2 regions of the Pseudoxanthomonas sp. CCNWLW251 genome follow, and region 1 is predicted to be linked to the other one. Evidence: predicted binding sites of a transcription regulator. Region 1 holds the regulator's gene; the other holds the start of a gene.

Evidence for each region. Region 1 encodes FliA, which starts transcription of late flagellar genes. Its sites were predicted from a motif close to TAAAGTTTNNCNNNCNNNGGCCGATAA; they were not measured.
Region 2: WBN46_RS11010 (methyl-accepting chemotaxis protein) is a predicted target of FliA. The motif match lies at 6,307-6,333, and genes of this name have one in related genera.

The regions. Positions count from the first base shown of each region.
Region 1 is NZ_JBBEGA010000003.1:225,375-234,236, forward strand. It holds gene flhB (flagellar biosynthesis protein FlhB) at 1-594, shown strand, start outside; gene flhA (flagellar biosynthesis protein FlhA) at 591-2,672, shown strand; gene flhF (flagellar biosynthesis protein FlhF) at 2,721-4,418, shown strand; partial or broken gene WBN46_RS14140 (MinD/ParA family protein) at 4,474-5,286, shown strand; gene WBN46_RS14145 (RNA polymerase sigma factor FliA) at 5,283-6,035, shown strand; gene WBN46_RS14150 (chemotaxis response regulator CheY) at 6,153-6,533, shown strand; gene WBN46_RS14155 (protein phosphatase CheZ) at 6,533-7,144, shown strand; gene WBN46_RS14160 (hypothetical protein) at 7,181-7,324, shown strand; gene WBN46_RS14165 (chemotaxis protein CheA) at 7,352-8,862, shown strand, end outside.
Region 2 is NZ_JBBEGA010000002.1:837,702-846,563, reverse strand. It holds gene WBN46_RS11045 (alanine/glycine:cation symporter family protein) at 1-760, shown strand, start outside; gene WBN46_RS11040 (TrmH family RNA methyltransferase) at 762-1,637, shown strand; gene WBN46_RS11035 (M28 family peptidase) at 1,720-3,108, opposite strand; gene mscL (large-conductance mechanosensitive channel protein MscL) at 3,202-3,603, opposite strand; gene WBN46_RS11025 (fumarylacetoacetate hydrolase family protein) at 3,668-4,375, opposite strand; gene WBN46_RS11020 (hypothetical protein) at 4,440-4,715, opposite strand; gene WBN46_RS11015 (Rieske (2Fe-2S) protein) at 4,806-5,129, shown strand; gene WBN46_RS11010 (methyl-accepting chemotaxis protein) at 5,145-6,227, opposite strand; gene WBN46_RS11005 (hypothetical protein) at 6,513-6,848, shown strand; gene ettA (energy-dependent translational throttle protein EttA) at 7,024-8,691, opposite strand.

The sequences.
Region 1 (8,862 bases):
CTGGAACAGGCCGTGCGCAGCGGCCTGAGTTTCACCAGTACCCTGCTGCTGGCGACCACCGGCGGCCTGATCCTGCTGGCCGCCATCGACGCGCCGTACCAGAAATGGAACTGGCTGCGGAAACTGAAGATGACGCGCCAGCAACTCCGCGAAGAGATGAAGGAAAGCGAGGGCAGCCCCGAGGTCAAGGGCCGCATCCGCCAGATGCAGCACCAGCTGTCGCAGCGCCGGATGATGGAAGACGTGCCCACCGCCGACGTGATCGTGGTCAATCCGACCCATTACGCGGTGGCGCTGAAATACCAGGCCGGTCAGATGGGCGCACCCACGGTGGTCGCCAAGGGCGTGGACGAACTGGCCATGCGGATCCGCGAAGTGGCCGATGCCCACCGCATCGCCATCGTCTCGGCGCCCCCTTTGGCACGCGCCTTGTATCGCGAAGGTCAACTTGGCCGGGAAATCCCCGTGAGACTCTACGCCGCCGTCGCCCAGATCCTGTCCTACGTGTACCAGCTGCGTGCCTGGCGCGTGGGCGAGGCCCCGCTGCCCGACCTGCCCGCGGTGGACGTGGATGAGCACGGGGGCAAGGCATGAGTGCGCAACCCGTCGGCGGCATGCGCTGGATGGAGATGCTGAAGAACGGCCTCGGCGCACCCCTGGTCGTGCTGGCGCTGCTGGCCATGATCGTGGTGCCGCTGGCACCACCGGTGCTGGATGCGCTCTTCAGCTTCAACATCGCCATCTCGCTGGTGGTGCTGCTGGCCGTGGTGTACGTGAAGCGGCCACTCGACTTCACCATCTTCCCAATCATCCTGCTGATGACCACGATGCTGCGGCTGGCGCTCAACGTGGCGTCCACCCGCGTGATCCTGCTCAATGGCCAGAACGGCCATGACGCCGCCGGCAAGGTCATCGCCGCGTTCGGCGAATTCGTGGTGGGCGGCAACTACGCGGTCGGCATCGTGGTGTTCGCCATCCTGACCATCATCAACTTCGTGGTGATCACCAAGGGCGCGGGGCGCATCTCGGAAGTGTCGGCGCGCTTCATCCTGGACGCGATGCCCGGCAAGCAGATGGCCATCGACGCCGACCTCAATGCCGGCATCCTGACCCGCGAGGAAGCCAAGGCGCGCCGCGAGGAAGTGCGCGAGGAAGCCGATTTCTACGGCGCGATGGACGGTGCCAACAAGTTCATCCGCGGCGACGCCATCGCCGGCATCCTGATCCTGTTCATCAACCTGGTCGGCGGCTTTGCTGTGGGCATGTTCCAGCACGGCATGGCGGCGGCGGACGCGGCCTCCACCTACACCCTGCTGTCGATCGGCGACGGCCTGGTCGCGCAGCTGCCTGCGTTGCTGGTGTCGTCTTCGGTCGCCATGCTGGTGACGCGCGCCTCGCGCTCGCAGGACATGGGCCAGGCGGTGATGGGCCAGGCCTTCGGCCAGCACAAGGCGCTGGCGGTGTCGGCGGGCGTACTGGGCCTGGTCGGGCTGGTGCCCGGCATGCCCAACGTCGCCTTTTTGACGCTCGCGGCCGGCCTGGGCTACCTGGCCTGGAAAATGTGGAAGCGGACCCAGGAAAGCCCCGAGGCCGCTGCCGGCGACCTGGCGGCCCTGCCCGCACCCGGTGCCCCCGACCGCAACGCCGAACTGACCTGGGACGAGCTGCGCCCGGTCGACCCACTTGGCCTGGAAGTCGGCTACCGGCTGATCCCGCTGGTGGACAAGAACCAGGGCGGCGAACTGATGTCGCGGATCAAGGCCGTGCGCCGCAAGCTGACGCAGGACCTCGGCTTCCTGGTGCCGCCGGTACACATCCGCGATAACCTCGAACTGCCGTCCAACGGCTACCGCCTGCTGGTGCATGGCGTGCCGGTGGCGTCGGCCGAGATTCATCCCGACCGCGAGCTGGCCCTCGATCCGGGCGGCGCGTTCGGCGCCATCGACGGCATCCCCGGCAAGGACCCGGCGTTCGGGCTGGACGCGGTGTGGATCCAGTCGCACCAGAAAGCCACCGCCGAATCGCTGGGCTATACGGTGGTCGATCCGGCCACCGTGATGGCCACCCACCTCTCGCATCTGGTACGCGAACACGCGCCGGAGCTGCTGGGCCACGAGGAAGTGCAGCAGCTGCTGTCCCAGCTGGGCCGCAGCGCGCCGAAGCTGGTCGAGGACCTCACCCCGAAGGCGCTGCCGCTGGCCACGGTGGTGCGCGTGCTGCAGAACCTGCTGATCGAGCGCGTGCCGATCCGCCAACTGCGCCGCATCGTCGAGGCGCTGGTCGAGTTCGCCCCGCAGAACGCCGATCCGGCCGCACTGACCGCTGCGGTACGCACCTCGCTGGGCCGGTTCATCGTGCAGGAAATCTCCGGCATGGCGCCGGAACTGCCCGTCTATACCTTGGCGCCGAATCTGGAACGCGTCTTGCAGGACAGTACCCAGGGAACCGGCGCGGCGCTGGAACCGGGACTGGCGGAACGCCTGCACCAGAGCCTCGCCGACGTGGTGAACAAGCAGGAAGCCCGCAGCGAGCCTGCGGTGGTGCTGGTACCGGGTTCGGTCCGCGCCGCCCTCGCCCGCCTGGTCCGCCACAGCGTCCCTTCGCTGTCGGTGCTGGCCTACAGCGAGGTTCCCGAGGACAAGCGGTTGAAGCTGGTCGGCACGATCAGCTGAGACCGGAAGCAGCAGAACCCGACGCGACATCGAACCGGATAGCACGCCATGAAAATCAAACGCTTCGTCGCCCCCGACATGCGCACCGCCTTCGCGATGGTCCGGCAGGAACACGGCCCGGACGCGGTGATCCTGTCCAACCGGGTGACCGAGGATGGCATCGAGATCGTTGCTGCCAGCAACTACGACGAAGCGCTGGTGCAGCGCACGCTGGAAGCGATGCGCCCGGCCACGCCCCCTGCGCCGCTGCATCCGCTGCTCGACCCGGCGCCGCAGGCACCGACCGCGAACGCTCCGGCCCTGTCACCGGCCGAAGCCGCCGCCAGCTACTTCGCCCGCCGCCAGCCGGCCGTCCCCGCTGCACCGCGTGCCGGGACCGCCAAGCCGGCCGTCGCCGCACCTGCGTCGATCGCACCGCCGGCAGCACCCGTCGCAGCGCCACGCGCGCCGGTGGCCGCCACGCCCGCGCCGATCACCGGCGAGATGCCGGCGCCGGTCGTCCGCGACATCGCGCCGCTGCTGATCGAACCCGAATCCTTCGCCGCCAAGCTGGCCGCCTGCCTGCCGGCCGCTCCCGCCAACGAGCCGGTCGCCGCGAGCGAACCCGCTGCACCGCCGCGCCGTCAGCCCGCGCCGCGCGCCGACGCCGATGACACGCTCGACCTGGATGCGCTGCTGCCCTCGATCGCGCCGCCGGTGTCGCTGCCGGAACCCGAGCCTGCGCCGGTCGTCGCGCTGCACGCCACGCGTGCACCGGTGATCGCACCGGTACCGGCGCCCGCTGCCGTCACCGTACCGACGCTGACCGTCGTCACCGACAACGCCACGCACGCCCGCGAGAGCGACGAGCAGCTGGTGCAGATGCGCGGCGAACTGTCCGCCATGCGCGAGATGATCGAGCGCGAGATGCACCGCCTCACCGACGAACGCCTGCGCGGTTCGCCGGTGCGGATGCAGGCGATGGAACTGATGGAAGACTACGGCTTCGACGCCGGCATCACCCGCGACATCGCCCTGCAGATTCCCGCCGACACCGAATTGCACCGCGGCCGTGGCCTGATGCTGGGCCTGCTGTCGAAGAAGCTGCCGGTGGTCGACACCGACCTGCTGGAAACCGGCGGCGTCATCGCGCTGGTGGGCCCCACCGGCGCGGGCAAGACCACCACCATCGCCAAGCTCGCCGCCTGCTTCGCGCAGCGCTACAACGCACGCGACGTGGCGTTGATCACCACCGACACCGTGCGGGTCGGCGGTCGCGAGCAACTGCACGGCTACGGCCGCCAGCTCGGCATCGCCGTGCACGAGGCCGACAGCGCGCAGGCCCTCGCGCTGCTGCTGGAGCGCCTGCGCGACTACAAGCTGGTACTGATCGATACCGCCGGCCTGGGCCAGCGCGACCGCAACCTGGTGGGCCAGCTCAACTGGCTGCGCGCATCGGGCCAGGTGAAGACCCTGCTGTGCCTGCCGGCCAACTCGCACTTCTCCGACCTGGACGAGGTCGTCCGCCGCTTCAGCAGCGTGCAGCCGCAAGGCGTGGTGCTGACCAAGCTGGACGAGACAGGTCGCCTGGGCAGCGCCCTGTCGGTGGTCGTGGACCACCAGCTGCCGATGACCTGGGTAACCGACGGCCAGCGCGTTCCCCACGATCTCCACCGCGCCAACAGCGCCCACCTCGTGCTGCGGCTGGACCAGCTGCGCCGCGAAGCCGACGAACCCTGCTCGACCGAGGCCACCCATGTCGCCTGACCACCTGCTGCAGACCAATCCCCGCAGCACGCCGCCGGCCGCCGGCGCATTCCATCCCGTGCGCGTCATCGCCATCACCGGTGGCAAGGGCGGCGTGGGCAAGACCAACGTGTCGGTCAACCTGGCCGTGTCGCTGGCCGAAATGGGCAAGCGCACGCTGCTGATGGACGCCGACCTGGGCCTGGCCAACGTGGACGTGCTGCTCGGGTTGTCGCCGAAGTTCACCCTCGCCGACCTGGTCGCAGGACGTTGCGGACTGGAAGACGTACTGCTGGAAGGCCCCGAGGGCGTGCTGGTGGTTCCCGCCTCGTCGGGTTTCCGCCACATGGCCGAACTGGCGCCGGCCGAGCACGTGGGCCTGGTCAACGTGTTCTCCGAACTGCAGCGGGCGCTGGATTTCATGGTGGTCGACACCGCCGCCGGCATCACCGACAGCGTGCTGACCTTCTGCCAGGCCGCGCAGGACACCGTGGTGGTGGTCTGCGACGAGCCGGCCTCGATCACCGACGCCTACGCGCTGATCAAGGTGCTCGCGCGCGAGCGCGGCCTGGACCGCGTGCACGTCATCGCCAACATGGTCCGCGACCCCAACGAGGGCCGGAAGCTGTATGAAAAACTCGCCCGCGTCTGCGAGCGTTTCCTCGGCGATGTCGCCCTGCACTACCTCGGCGCGGTGCCGCAGGACGACTGGCTGCGCCGTGCGGTGCAGCGCCAGCAGCCCGTCGTGAAAGCCTATCCGGGCAGCCCGTCGGCCCGCGCCATCGCCGAGATCGCGCGCATGACGGCACGCTGGCAGCCGCCGCTGGGAGCGCGCGGCAACGTCGAGTTCTTCGTCGAACGCCTGATCCAGCGGGGAGTCGCCGCATGAACACCGCCGCCGCCCAATACCGCGCCGTACAGCGCAGCAGTGCGAACGATTTCGTCACCCAGCATGCCGACCTGGTCCGTCGCATCGCCCATCACCTGGCCGCGCGCCTGCCGGCCAGCGTGGAGATCGACGACCTGGTGCAGGCCGGCATGATCGGCCTGCTGGAAGCCTCGCGCAGCTACGATGCCGAGCAGGGCGCCTCGTTCGAGACCTACGCCTCCATCCGCATCCGCGGATCGATGATCGACGAGATCCGCCGCGGCGACTGGGTACCGCGCTCGGTCCACCGTCGCGCCCGCCAGGCGGCCGCCACCGTGCGCGAGATCGAACAGCGCACCGGCCGTGCCGCCATCGCCACCGAAGTGGCGAGTGCGATGGAAATGCCGCTGCCCGAGTACCTGCGCCTGATGGAAGATGCCGCGCGTGGCCAGGTGCTGAGCCTGGAATCGCACATCGACGACCATGGCGAACCCAACACCGCGCGTACCGGCGGCCCCTCGCCGCAGCAGCACCTGGAGCGCAGCGAGTTCCGCCAGCAACTGGTCAAGGCCATCGGCCACCTGCCCGAACGGGAGCAGCTGGTGCTGTCCATGTACTACGAGCAGGAGCTCAACCTGAAGGAGATCGGCGCCGTCCTCGGCGTCAGCGAGTCGCGCGTCTGCCAGATCCACGGCCAGGCCATGGTGCGGCTGCGCGGACGCCTGCAGGTGTTCGAGAAGGCCGACGCCGGCCTGGAAGACAACGACTGAAGAATCCCCACGGCCTGCCGATAAGGCTCCGGTAGGCCGCCGCGTGCAGCCCCTGCCTTGCCGTTGCCCCTGACCGGGCACGCTTTACTGGAGTTCGATGTGACCGCCAACAAGAACATGCGCATCCTCATCGTGGACGACTTTTCCACAATGCGCCGCATCATCAAGAATCTGCTCAATGACCTGGGCTATACCAATACCGCCGAGGCCGAAGACGGCAACAGCGCGTTGACCGCACTGTCCCAGGGCAGCTTCGAGTTCGTGGTCACCGACTGGAACATGCCCGGCATGACCGGCATCGAGCTGCTGAAGGCCATCCGCGCCGACGACCGCTACAAGACCCTGCCGGTGCTGATGGTTACCGCCGAGGCCAAGCGCGAGCAGATCATCGAGGCGGCGCAGAACGGCGTGAACGGCTACATCATCAAGCCGTTCACCGCGCAGACGCTGGAAGAGAAGCTGGGCAAGATCTTCGAACGCCTGGGAGCCGCCGCCTGATGAGCGCCGTGGCCGATATCGCCGGCGCACGCGCCGCGCTGGTGGAAAAACTGCAGCACGCGCTGGATGCCCTGGAACAGGGCGACGAAGCCGGCTGGCGTCGCGAACTGGATGCCATCGCCGCCTGGCGCACGCAGCCGATGATGCAGGGCCTGGGCCGCCTGGCGCGCGAGCTGGCGCAGACGCTGGGCGAACTGCCACCCACCGGACCGGGCGAGCTGGACGACGCCTGCGCGCGCCTGGACCATGTGGTGGAAATGACCGAACAGGCCAGCCACACCACGCTGGACCTGGCCGAACAGTGCCGTGGCTACGCCACCCAACTGAAGGGCACCGCGCTGTCGCCCGAGCAGGCGGCGCTGGTGGACAGCATCGGCAAGGGGCTGTCGGAGATGGCCCTGGCGCAGAGCTACCAGGACCTCACCGGCCAGATCATCCGTCGCGTCGCGGGCATCGTCCGTCGCGTGCACGAGGGCTTCGGCGCGCTGGGCCTGCCGCCGCCGGAGAAGAAGAACCCTTCAGATCTGGCCGGTCCGGCCGTTGCTGGTCTGGACCGCAACGCGTTTTCACAGAACGACGCAGACGACCTGCTCTCCGGACTGGGGCTGTAGGCACCCGCGAACGCGCAGCGGAACCGGAGACCTGCCATGCCCGACGCTTCCGCCCGCCGTTCCTGCCATCCCCTCGTCCTGCTGTTCGTGGGATCGCTGCTGGTCTGCGATGTCCTGGTCGGCCGCTTCCTGCGGCGTCGCCATGCGCACGCCCTGCACCTGCTCGACTCCTCCCGCTGATCACCCGTCCCGGTACCTGCCCCGCCCATGTCCGCCGTCACCCCTGAAATCGCCGCCGACTTCCTGATCGAAGCGCAGGAAATCCTCGACCGGCTGGGCGAGCAACTGGTCACGCTGGAACAGGACCCCTCCGACAGCGAGCAGCTGAACGCGGTATTCCGCGGCTTCCACACCCTGAAGGGCGGCGCCGGCTTCCTCGGCATCCAGCCGATGGTCAACCTGTGCCATGCGGCCGAAGAGACGCTGGGCCTGGTGCGCGCCGGCCAGGCGACGCTGGAACCGCAACACTTCGATGCCGCCCAGCAATCGCTGGACTGGCTGCAACAGATGCTGGACGCGATCGGTGCCGGCGAAGACCCGCCACACGCCCCGCAGATGCTGATCGACCAGTTCGATACCCGGGGGGATGCCGCACCCGCCGCGCCGAAACCCACCGCCGCGACAAGCGCCGCGCCCGCTGCGGCCGGCGCGGACCTGATCAGCGACGACGAGTTCGAGGCCTTGCTGGACCAGTTGCACGGTGATGGCGCACCCACCCGCGCCGCTGCGCCCGCACCCGTCGCGCGACCGGCACCTTCGCCCGCGAAACCGGCCGCGCCGAAGCCGGCCGCGAAAACCGGTGGCGAAACCGAACAGACCATCCGCGTGGACACCAAGCGGCTGGACGCCATCGTCAACCTGGTGGGCGAACTGGTGCTGTCGCGCAACCGCCTGAAGACATTGCGCGCGCGCATCCGCGACGAAGAACTGGACCGCGCCGTCAGCAGCCTCGACATCGCCACCGCGCGCCTGCAGACGGCGGTGATGCGTACGCGCATGCAGCCGGTGGGCAAGGTGTTCTCGCGCTTTCCCAAGGTCGCGCGCGACGTTGCCCGCCAGTTGCAGAAGGAAGTGGACCTGGAACTGGTCGGCGCCGAGACGGAGCTGGACCGCAACCTGGTGGAAGCGCTGGCCGATCCGCTGGTGCACCTGGTCCGCAACGCCATCGACCACGGTGTCGAAGTGCCCAGCCTGCGCGAAGCCTGCAGCAAGCCGCGTGCCGGCCACGTACGCCTGTCGGCGCAGCAGGAAGGCGACTTCGTCACCATCGAAATCCGCGACGACGGCGCCGGCATCGATCCCGAACGCCTGCGCGCCAAGGCGCTGGAAAAAGGCTTGATCGATCCCGAAGCCGCCGCGCGCCTGACCCACGACGAATGCCTGCAGCTGGTCTTCCTGCCCGGCTTCTCCACCAAGGCCGAGGTCACCGACATCTCAGGCCGCGGCGTGGGCATGGACGTGGTGCAATCGCGCATCCGCGAACTCAGCGGGCAGATCACCATCCATTCCGACATCGGGCGCGGCAGCCGTTTCGTCATCCGCGTACCGCTGACCCTGGCGATCCTGCCCACCCTGCTGGTGCAGGCCGGCGACCCCGTCTATGCGCTGCCGCTCGCGCGCGTGATGGAAGTGCTGCACGCACCGTCCGAAAGCCTGCGCTGGTTCGATGGCCAGGCCGTGCTGGACCGCCAGAGCCATACCCTGCCCCTGGTCGACCT
Region 2 (8,862 bases), on a different contig from region 1:
CATCTTCTCCAGCGCGTTCGGCGCGCATGCGGCCTTCGGCGCGATCATCGGCCAGGCCATCGCCTGGGGCGTGAAGCGCGGCATCTACGCCAACGAAGCCGGCCAGGGCACCGGCCCGCACGCCGCCGCGGCCGCCGAAGTCTCGCACCCCGCCAAGCAGGGTTACGTGCAGGCGTTCGCGATCTACTTCGACACCATGCTGGTGTGCACCTCGACGGCGTTCCTGTTGCTGTCGACGGGCATGTACAACACGTTCAAGACGGTCAGCGAGAACGGCAAGGACACGCTGGTCGAGATATTCTCCGGCGTTCCCGGCCTGCAGCCATCGGAAGGTGCGCAGTTCACCCAGGCGGCAGTGGAATCGGTGCTGCCGGGCTGGGGCGCAGGCTTCGTGGCGCTGGCGCTGTTCTTCTTCGCCTTCACCACGATCATGGCCTACTACTACATGGCCGAGACCAACCTGACCTACCTGGCCGGCGTGAAGAAAACCCACCCGCTGGCGACGCTGCTGCTGCGCCTGGGCATCGTGGGCATGGTCGTGTTCGGCGCGTACCACAACGCCGCGATGGCGTGGACGCTGGGCGACATCGGCGTGGGCCTGATGGCATGGTTGAACGTCATCGCCATCCTGATCCTGCAGAAGCCGGCCCTGATCGCGTTGCGCGACTACGAGCGGCAGAAGAAGCAGGGGCTGGACCCGACCTTCGATCCGGAAGCGCTCGGCATCCGCAACGCGCACTTCTGGAAGAAGCAGGCCTGACGTGAGCAATCCCTGGAACACCCGTCCGCCGCGTCCGCCCGGCAATCCGCCGGATCGCCGGCGTCCGCCAAGGGCGCAGGATGAGCGTCCACCCCGCGTCCAAGCCTCCGGTGGCGAACGTCCTGCGGACGCTTCACGCGAGGAACTGCGCCTGTACGGTCTGAATGCCGTGCAGGCAGTGTTCGCGCGGCGCCCCGACGCCATCCGCAAGCTGTATCTCCTCGAAGCGCGCATCCCCGCGCTGAAACCCCTGCTGGCATGGTGCGTCAAGCACCGTGTCGGCTACCGGGTGGTGGAGGAGGGTGATCTGGATCGCCTGGCTGCCAGCACGCACCACGAAGGCGTGGTGGCCGACGTGCTGAAACTGGCGCCGTCGCCGATGACGGACTGGTTGCGTGCGCTTCCCGAGGGACAGCCGGCCGCAGCGCTGTGGCTGGACGGCGTGGGCAATCCGCACAACTTCGGCGCCATCCTGCGCTCGGCCGCGCATTTCGGCGTGGCCGGCATCCTGCTGCCGCGCGACTCCACGCTGGCGCTGTCCGGTGCGGCGGCGCGTGTGGCCGAGGGCGGCGCCGAACAGGTGCCGCTGGTGCGGATGGGCAACCCGGAGAATGCGCTGGCGCAATTGCGCGGCGCAGGCTTTGCGCTGGCCGCCACTGTCGTGCGCGGGGGAGATGACCTGTTCGCGGCAAGACTGCCGCAACGCCTGATCTACGTGATGGGCGCGGAAGGCGAGGGCATGGATGCGCGCCTCGCCGAGGCCTGCGACCTGCGCCTGTCGATTCCCGGCAGCGGTGCAGTCGAGAGCCTCAACGTCGCCGCCGCGACGGCGGTGTTCCTGGCGCAGTGGAAGCAGCGTCTGTCGACAAAACTGTAGGAGGGGCTTCAGCCCCGACTTCGTTTTTTTGCGATCTCGGTAGTCAGCAGTGAGGGTCGGGGCTGAAGCCCCTCCTACAGGTCTACTCCTTCAGCTGGCTGCCGAAATCGCCCTCGGCTTCTGCCGCCAGGTACGCGAACACCGTGTACGCCGCGACATTCTGCGCCAGCGCCGCCGGGTCGATCTTGTCCAGCGTGTCATCGGCGTTGTGGTGCAGGTCGAAGTAGTCGCTGCCGTCCTGCGCCAGCCACGCCCACGCCATGCCCTTCGCGGCGAATGGACTGATGTCCGGGCCTGCGCTGCCCTTGCCGGGTGCGTACTCGATGCCCAGCGGCGCCAGTGCCTGCGCGATCTGTTCGGTCGCCTTGCGCGCATGGTCCGGCGCGCCGGTATTGAACGCGTAGATGCGGCCCGCGCCGAAGTCGCTTTCGGCGGCGATCTGGTGGCGCGTGATGTCGGCCAGGTACTTCTCCGCGTAGGCCTTGCCGCCGTAGAGGCCCTGCTCTTCGTTGGCGAAGGCGATTACGCGGATGGTGCGCTTCGGCGCCTGCTTGAGCTGGCCGATCAGATGCCCCGCTGCCATGGTGATGCCGATGCCCGCGCCGTCGTCGATCGCGCCGGTGCCCAGGTCCCACGAATCCAGGTGGCCACCGATCACCACCACTTCCTTGGGCAGGCTGCGTCCGGTGATCTCGCCGATGACATTGTGCGAGGTGTACTCGCCGTCCCAGCCGCAATCCAGTGCGAGCGACACGCGCACCGCGCCGCGCTGCAGCAGACGCGCCAACTGGTCGGCATCGGGGATGGTCAGCGACGCGGACGGTACCGGCGTCAGGCCCTCGTCGAAGCGCGTGATGCCGGTATGCGCGACGCGGTGGTTGTCGGTGCCGGCCGAGCGCATCAGGAACGCGATGGCGCCCTTGCGGATCGCCGCCGAGGGTCCTTTCGAGCGGATCGCGCCGCCGTTGCGGTAGTCGCTGCCGTCACGCGCGGCCTTCATCGGATAGTCGACGAAGGCGATCTTGCCGGCCAGCGAGCCCGCCGGTGCCGCTTCCAGTGCGGCCAGGTCGGCGAAGCGCACGATCTCCGCGTCCACCTTGCCCGCGGGGCTGCCGCCCAGCGCGGTGATCGTCAGCGGTTGCGCGTGCGTGCCGAGCACGGCCGCGCTTTCGCTGCGGCGCACCCACTTGGGAAACGTCACCGGTTCGATCCACACCTTGTCGAAACCGAGTGCCTTGAACTTCGCCTGTGCCCACGCGACCGCCTTCGCGTCGGCCTCGCTGCCGGCCAGGCGCGGGCCCACTTCGGTCGTCAGTGATTCGACGACGTTCCAGCCGGTGCGGTCCGTGAGGGCCTGCTCGCGCAGTTGCGCGGCAGTGGCCAGTGCGGTGTCGGGGATGCGGGTTTCGCGGGAGGCGGCGAAGGCGGGCGCGGTGACGGCCAGGGCGAGCAGCAGCGGAGCAAGACGCATGGAGGGTCCCGGAAAAACGAAGGCCACGAGCTTACCAGCCCGTGGCCCCGTGTTTCCGTCGACGGCGTTGCCGATCCGGAACGCCGCGTGCCGTTATTTCTTCAGTGCGTCCCGGATCTCGCGCAGCAGCACGATGTCCTCGGGCGTGGCGGCTTCCGGCGCGGGTGCACGCACGCGGTTGTAGGCTTTCAGGAACAGGAAGATCACGAACGCGATGATCAGGAAGTCGATGGCGGTCTGCAGGAAAGCGCCATACTTCAACAGCAGCGCCGGCACGATCTCCTTGCCTGCCGCATCCACCTGCGCCGCGCGCAGGGTCACCGCCAGGTCGCTGAATTTCACGCCGCCCATCGTCAGGCCCACCAACGGCATCACGATGCCATCCACCAGGCTGCTGACGATCTTGCCGAACGCGGCACCGATGACCACGCCGACGGCCAGGTCGACCACGTTGCCGCGCGATACGAACTCCTTGAACTCGCTGATCATGCCCATCCCATGTCCTCGTCAGTCGGCGCCTCTGCGGCGTCGCCGCCGACTATATCGCACGCACCGTCGATCAGCCGGCAATACGGCCGCGCAACTCGACCACGCCGTCGAGGGTGGCGGTGAACGTGTCGCCCGGCACCAGCGCAGCCACGCCTGCGGGCGTGCCCATGAAGACCAGGTCGCCCGCCTTCAGTGCGTAAAGCATGGACAACTCGTGCAGGATGTCGGCCACGTCCCAGATGAGGTCGTGCAGCGCGCCATGCTGGCGCATGTCGCCGTTCACCCGCAGGGTCAGCGTGCGGTCTTCCAGCACCCCGACATCCGCCGCTGGAACCAGTTCGCTGACCGGTGCGGAATGATCGAAGCCTTTGCCGGTATCCCAGGGCAGGCCCTTGGCCTTGGCCGCGCCCTGCAGGTCGCGACGGGTCAGGTCCAGGCCGACGCCGTAGGCGATCACCAGCGCCTTCGCGGCCCCGGGGGAGAGCGGTCCGGGCGGTGCGTCGCTGCCCAGCGCGACGACCAGTTCCACCTCGTGGTGCAGGTCGCGCGTGCCCGGCGGGTAGGGAACATCCGCATTCGCGGTGACGATCGCGTCGCCCGGCTTGTGGAAGAACACGGGGCTGCCGCGCTCGGCCTTCGAAGCGGGTGCGGTCGCGCCCATCTCGCGCGCGTGGTCGGCGAAGTTGCGGCCCACGCAGAAGATGCGGCGCACCGGGAACGTGCCGCCACCGCGCACCGGAACGCGCGGAACAGGCGGAGCAGGGATGATGTCGGTCATGTCGGCCACCCGGGGAATGTGGCCGCAGAGTTTAGGCGGGAACGCGCTCGCCCCGCCAAGATGCTCAATGCGAGAGGGGCAGCACCGGCTTGCGGACCACGTGGTACTCCGCGTCGACCACCCGCGCATCGCGCGCGCTGGGCTTGCCCCGCTGGCGCAGGAGCTTGTAAGCCAGGCCGCCGGCGATCATCGCGGCACCGACGAACACGCTGAAGAACACCAGCACGCCGAGCAGCAGCACACCCAGCAGGCCCAGGCCGACCCGCAGCAGCGGATGGCGCGGCTTGCGCGGAGCGAACACGTGGCGGAAGGCATTGAACTGGAAATGGCGTGCGTACATGGCGTTGCGTCGTGACAGAATGCGGCCGGAGCCGGTACGCGCAGTATCGGATGACCGTTTGATGACCGTGTGAGGACTTCGTTAAGCGACATGCGACTGAGCGCACTGAATGACATCGCCGACGGCGGTTTCGCCGAGGTTGAAGCCGTGATCGGCGACGATGCCGAGTCGTTGATCCTGCATCGCGATGGCGGCGATGTGCGCGCATGGCTCAATGTCTGTCCCCACGCCGGCAGACGGCTGGACTGGGCGCCTGGTCAATTCCTCAAGAGCAAGGACGGCCATCTTGTCTGTGCCGCCCACGGTGCCTCGTTCGAACTCGTACGCGGTGACTGCGTCGCCGGGCCCTGCCGCGGCGATTCGCTGTGCGCCGTCGCCGTGCAGGTGCGTGACGGCGAGGTGTGGCTGGACTGAGCCGCGCTGCTGGCGTCAGTCGACGCCTTGCACGATCACGCAATGCCAGCCGGTGCGGTAGGTCTCGTAGCCGGGTGACGCGGCCTGTGCCACGCAATGGGGGCGGCCTTCGATGGATACGTCGATCGCGCCACGGGGCTGGGCGAACAGGGATGCATGCCCAGGAAAATCGAGTCGCGAGGCATCCGCGCCGGACTGCGTGTCGGCCAGCAACCGGCCCTGCGCATCGACGATGCAGACCCGGCTACGGCGCCATTCCACCTCCGACAATGGCGTCCGTTCCACGATGGTCTGCGCCAGTGCGTCCCATCGGAACACGATACCGAGCACGCCCAGCATGCGCCCCTGTACGCGACCGCCTTCGCGCACCGTGCAGGCGTAGACCAGCACGCGCTCACCGCCCGCAAGCCTGCTCGCATGCATGGACTGGAAGCCGAACTCTTCGCCATTGCGCGTGGACATGGCGGACTGGAACCATTCCTGCTGCGCGACCGAGTGGCCTGCGGACGGGTACTGGCGTGGCCGGCCATTGGTCAGCACATTGCCTTGCAGGTCGGTGAGCACGAGGTCGAAATAGACGGTGTAGGAATCCAGTATCTGGCCGAGCCGCTGGCTGGCATGCGTGAGCGCGGCCGGTTGCGGGTCCTGTGCGGCGGCGACGATCGCCGCATCGGTAGCCCACCAGCGCACATCGCAACTGCGCTCGTACAGGTTGCGGTCGATCAGGTCGATGTTGGCCAGCGCCAGGTCCGTCAGCCGCGTCCGGCGCACGTCGGTCTGCAGTTGGTCCAGTCGCTCGCGCAGATCGGTGCTGGTGCGACCCGCCATGCGGTCGATTTCCTGCGCGGTGTCGCTGACCCGTCGCGACAGCGTGTCCATCTCTTCGGCGATCACGCCGAAGCTGCGTCCGGCGCTGCCGATACGCACGGCCTCGATGCGTGCATTCATCGAGATGATGCGGGTGATGCGGTTGATCTCGTCGATCTTCTGCAGCGATTGCCGCAGTTGTTTCAGCAAGGAATCCGATAATCCCGATACCGACTGGATGTGGTCGTCGATGCCGGCGTCGGGCACGGGGGCGACAGCGCATGCGTTCATGGAACTCCTTGTGGGGAAGGGGGCGGGGCGACACGGCGCCGGAATGCGGCAGCGTGAAGTCGCTCCCCGTGTTGAGGCGCTATCGGCGCGCAAGCGGAGTGCTTTAATCGGCACCGTCGCGGTGCGCGATTTCCCCGGGATGGGGCGGCCAGACGTCGCGTGTTGGACGCATGCGCGGTGCTTGCCCCGAATCCGCGCACCACGGACAGGAGACCGGCATGGGCGACGCGAGCAACTGCATCGCCGTCCGCGTTGGCGACCACGTCCAAGTCGATCGGCGATTGGATGAACGCCTATTTCGCGGCTGCGACGTTGCTGCTGTTGCCGTTCGAAGCAGTGGCGTTCCGGTTGGCCTTTCACCGCGTCGGTTCGCTGAACTACCCGGAATGGCTGGTGATAGCGGCCTTCCTGACCGTCCAGACCTTTGTCTTCTGGTCGATCGCGCTGCTTCTGCAACGCTGGGTCCCGGGTTTGCCGGCGTGGTCGGTCTTGGTCTCGACGGTTTACGGCATCTTTTCGTTGATGCAGCTGTTTCAGCCGTATGCGCGCTGGAAATCGCTGCTGCGCGGCCTTCTGGGTTGTGGGCTCTTCTTCGTTGTCATCGGGGTAATGGGGGGGTAGCGGTGGCAGTGGTGATGGCGACCTCCGTCGGAGGGTAGTACCCCACCTTGCATTCGATTGCCGCATATTTGCAGGTCGAACGCAGTGACCGATCGCAGACGAGAACGCCGGCACAGGGCCGGCGTTCTCGTTGGGCAAGGTCAGAGGCGATCAGGCATCTGTGCGCGCGAACACGTCACTTCAGCGCCTTGAACCGCAGGCGGTGCGGACGGGCGCCGTCTTCGCCCAGGCGACGCTTCTTGTCTTCCTCGTACTCGCGGTAGTTGCCCTGGAAGAACTCCACGTGCGAGTCGCCTTCGAAGGCGAGGATGTGGGTGGCGATGCGGTCCAGGAACCAGCGGTCATGCGAAATCACGAACGTGTTGCCGGGGAATTCCAGCAGCGCGTCTTCCAGCGCACGCAGGGTTTCGATGTCCAGGTCGTTCGACGGTTCGTCGAGCAGCAGCACGTTGCCGCCCTGCAGCAGCGTCTTGGCCATGTGCAGGCGGCCGCGTTCACCGCCGGACAGCGAGCCCACCATCTTCTGCTGGTCCTGGCCCTTGAAGTTGAAGCGGCCGATGTACGCGCGCGACTGGATCTCGACGCCGTTGATGTTGAGGATGTCCAGGCCGCCGGAAATCTCCTGGAAGACGTTGTGGTTGCCTTCGAGCTTTTCACGGCTCTGGTCCACGTACGCCAGTTGCACGGTGGGGCCGGTGGTGATGGTGCCCGAGTCCGGCTTTTCCTGGCCGGTGATCATCTTGAACAGCGTCGACTTGCCCGCGCCGTTGGGGCCGATGATGCCGACGATCGCGCCGCCCGGCACCAGGAAACTCAGGTTGTCGATCAGCAGGCGGTCGCCGAACTTCTTCGAGACATTCTTGAACTCGATGACGTTGTTGCCCAGGCGCTCGCCCGGCGGGATGAAGATCTCGTTGGTCTCGTTGCGGCGCTGGTAGTCGACCGACTGCAGCTCTTCCAGGCGCGCCAGGCGCGCCTTGCCCTTGGAGCGGCCACCCTTCGCGTTCTGGCGCGACCACTCCAGTTCCTTCTGGATGGCCTTCTGGCGGGCCTTTTCCTGGTTGTCTTCCTGCTTCAGGCGCTCGTCCTTCTGCACCAGCCAGTCGGTGTAGTTGCCCTTCCACGGGATGCCGCGGCCACGGTCGAGCTCGAGGATCCATTCGGCGGCGTTGTCGAGGAAGTACCGATCATGGGTCACGGCCACCACGGTGCCGGTGTAGCGGGCAAGGAACTGTTCCAGCCACTCGACGGATTCCGCGTCCAGGTGGTTGGTCGGTTCGTCGAGCAGCAGCATGTCCGGCTTCTGCAGCAGCAGGCGGCACAGCGCCACGCGGCGCTTTTCGCCGCCGGACAGCTTGCCCACGATGGCATCCCACGGCGGCAGGCGCAGCGCGTCGGCGGCCACGTCCAGCTGGTTTTCCAGTGTGTGCGCGTCGCCGGCGGCGAGGATCGCTTCCAGACGCTCCTGTTCCTTGGCCAGGGCGTCGAAGTCGGCGCCTTCTTCGGCGTAGGCGGCGTACACGGCTTCGAGGGCGGCCTGCGCCTGCAGCACATCGCCCACGCCTTCCTCGACGGCCTGGCGGACGGTGTGTTCAGGGTTGAGCTCCGGCTCCTGCGCCAGGTAGCCGACCTTGATACCGGGCTGCGGGCGGGCCTCACCCTCGAAATCCTTGTCCACGCCGGCCATGATCTTCAGTACCGTGGACTTGCCGGCGCCATTCAGGCCCAGCAGGCCGATCTTGGCGCCCGGATAGAAGGACAACGAGATGTCCTTGATGATCTGCCGCTTGGGCGGGACCACCTTGCTGACCCGGTTCATGGTGTAGATGTATTGCGAGGACATGCAGGCTCCGGTACGCAGGCCCCGGCGCCCGGCCGGGGACGGCGGGCGGGGAGGCAAATTGGGAATGCGGCGATTATAGCCGCTAAGGCTCGCCCGACCGCTGGCTGAATACGTTTCGCCAACCCGCCTTTGACACAGCCGTAACCGTTTTCCAGCGGGAATCGGTTCAGA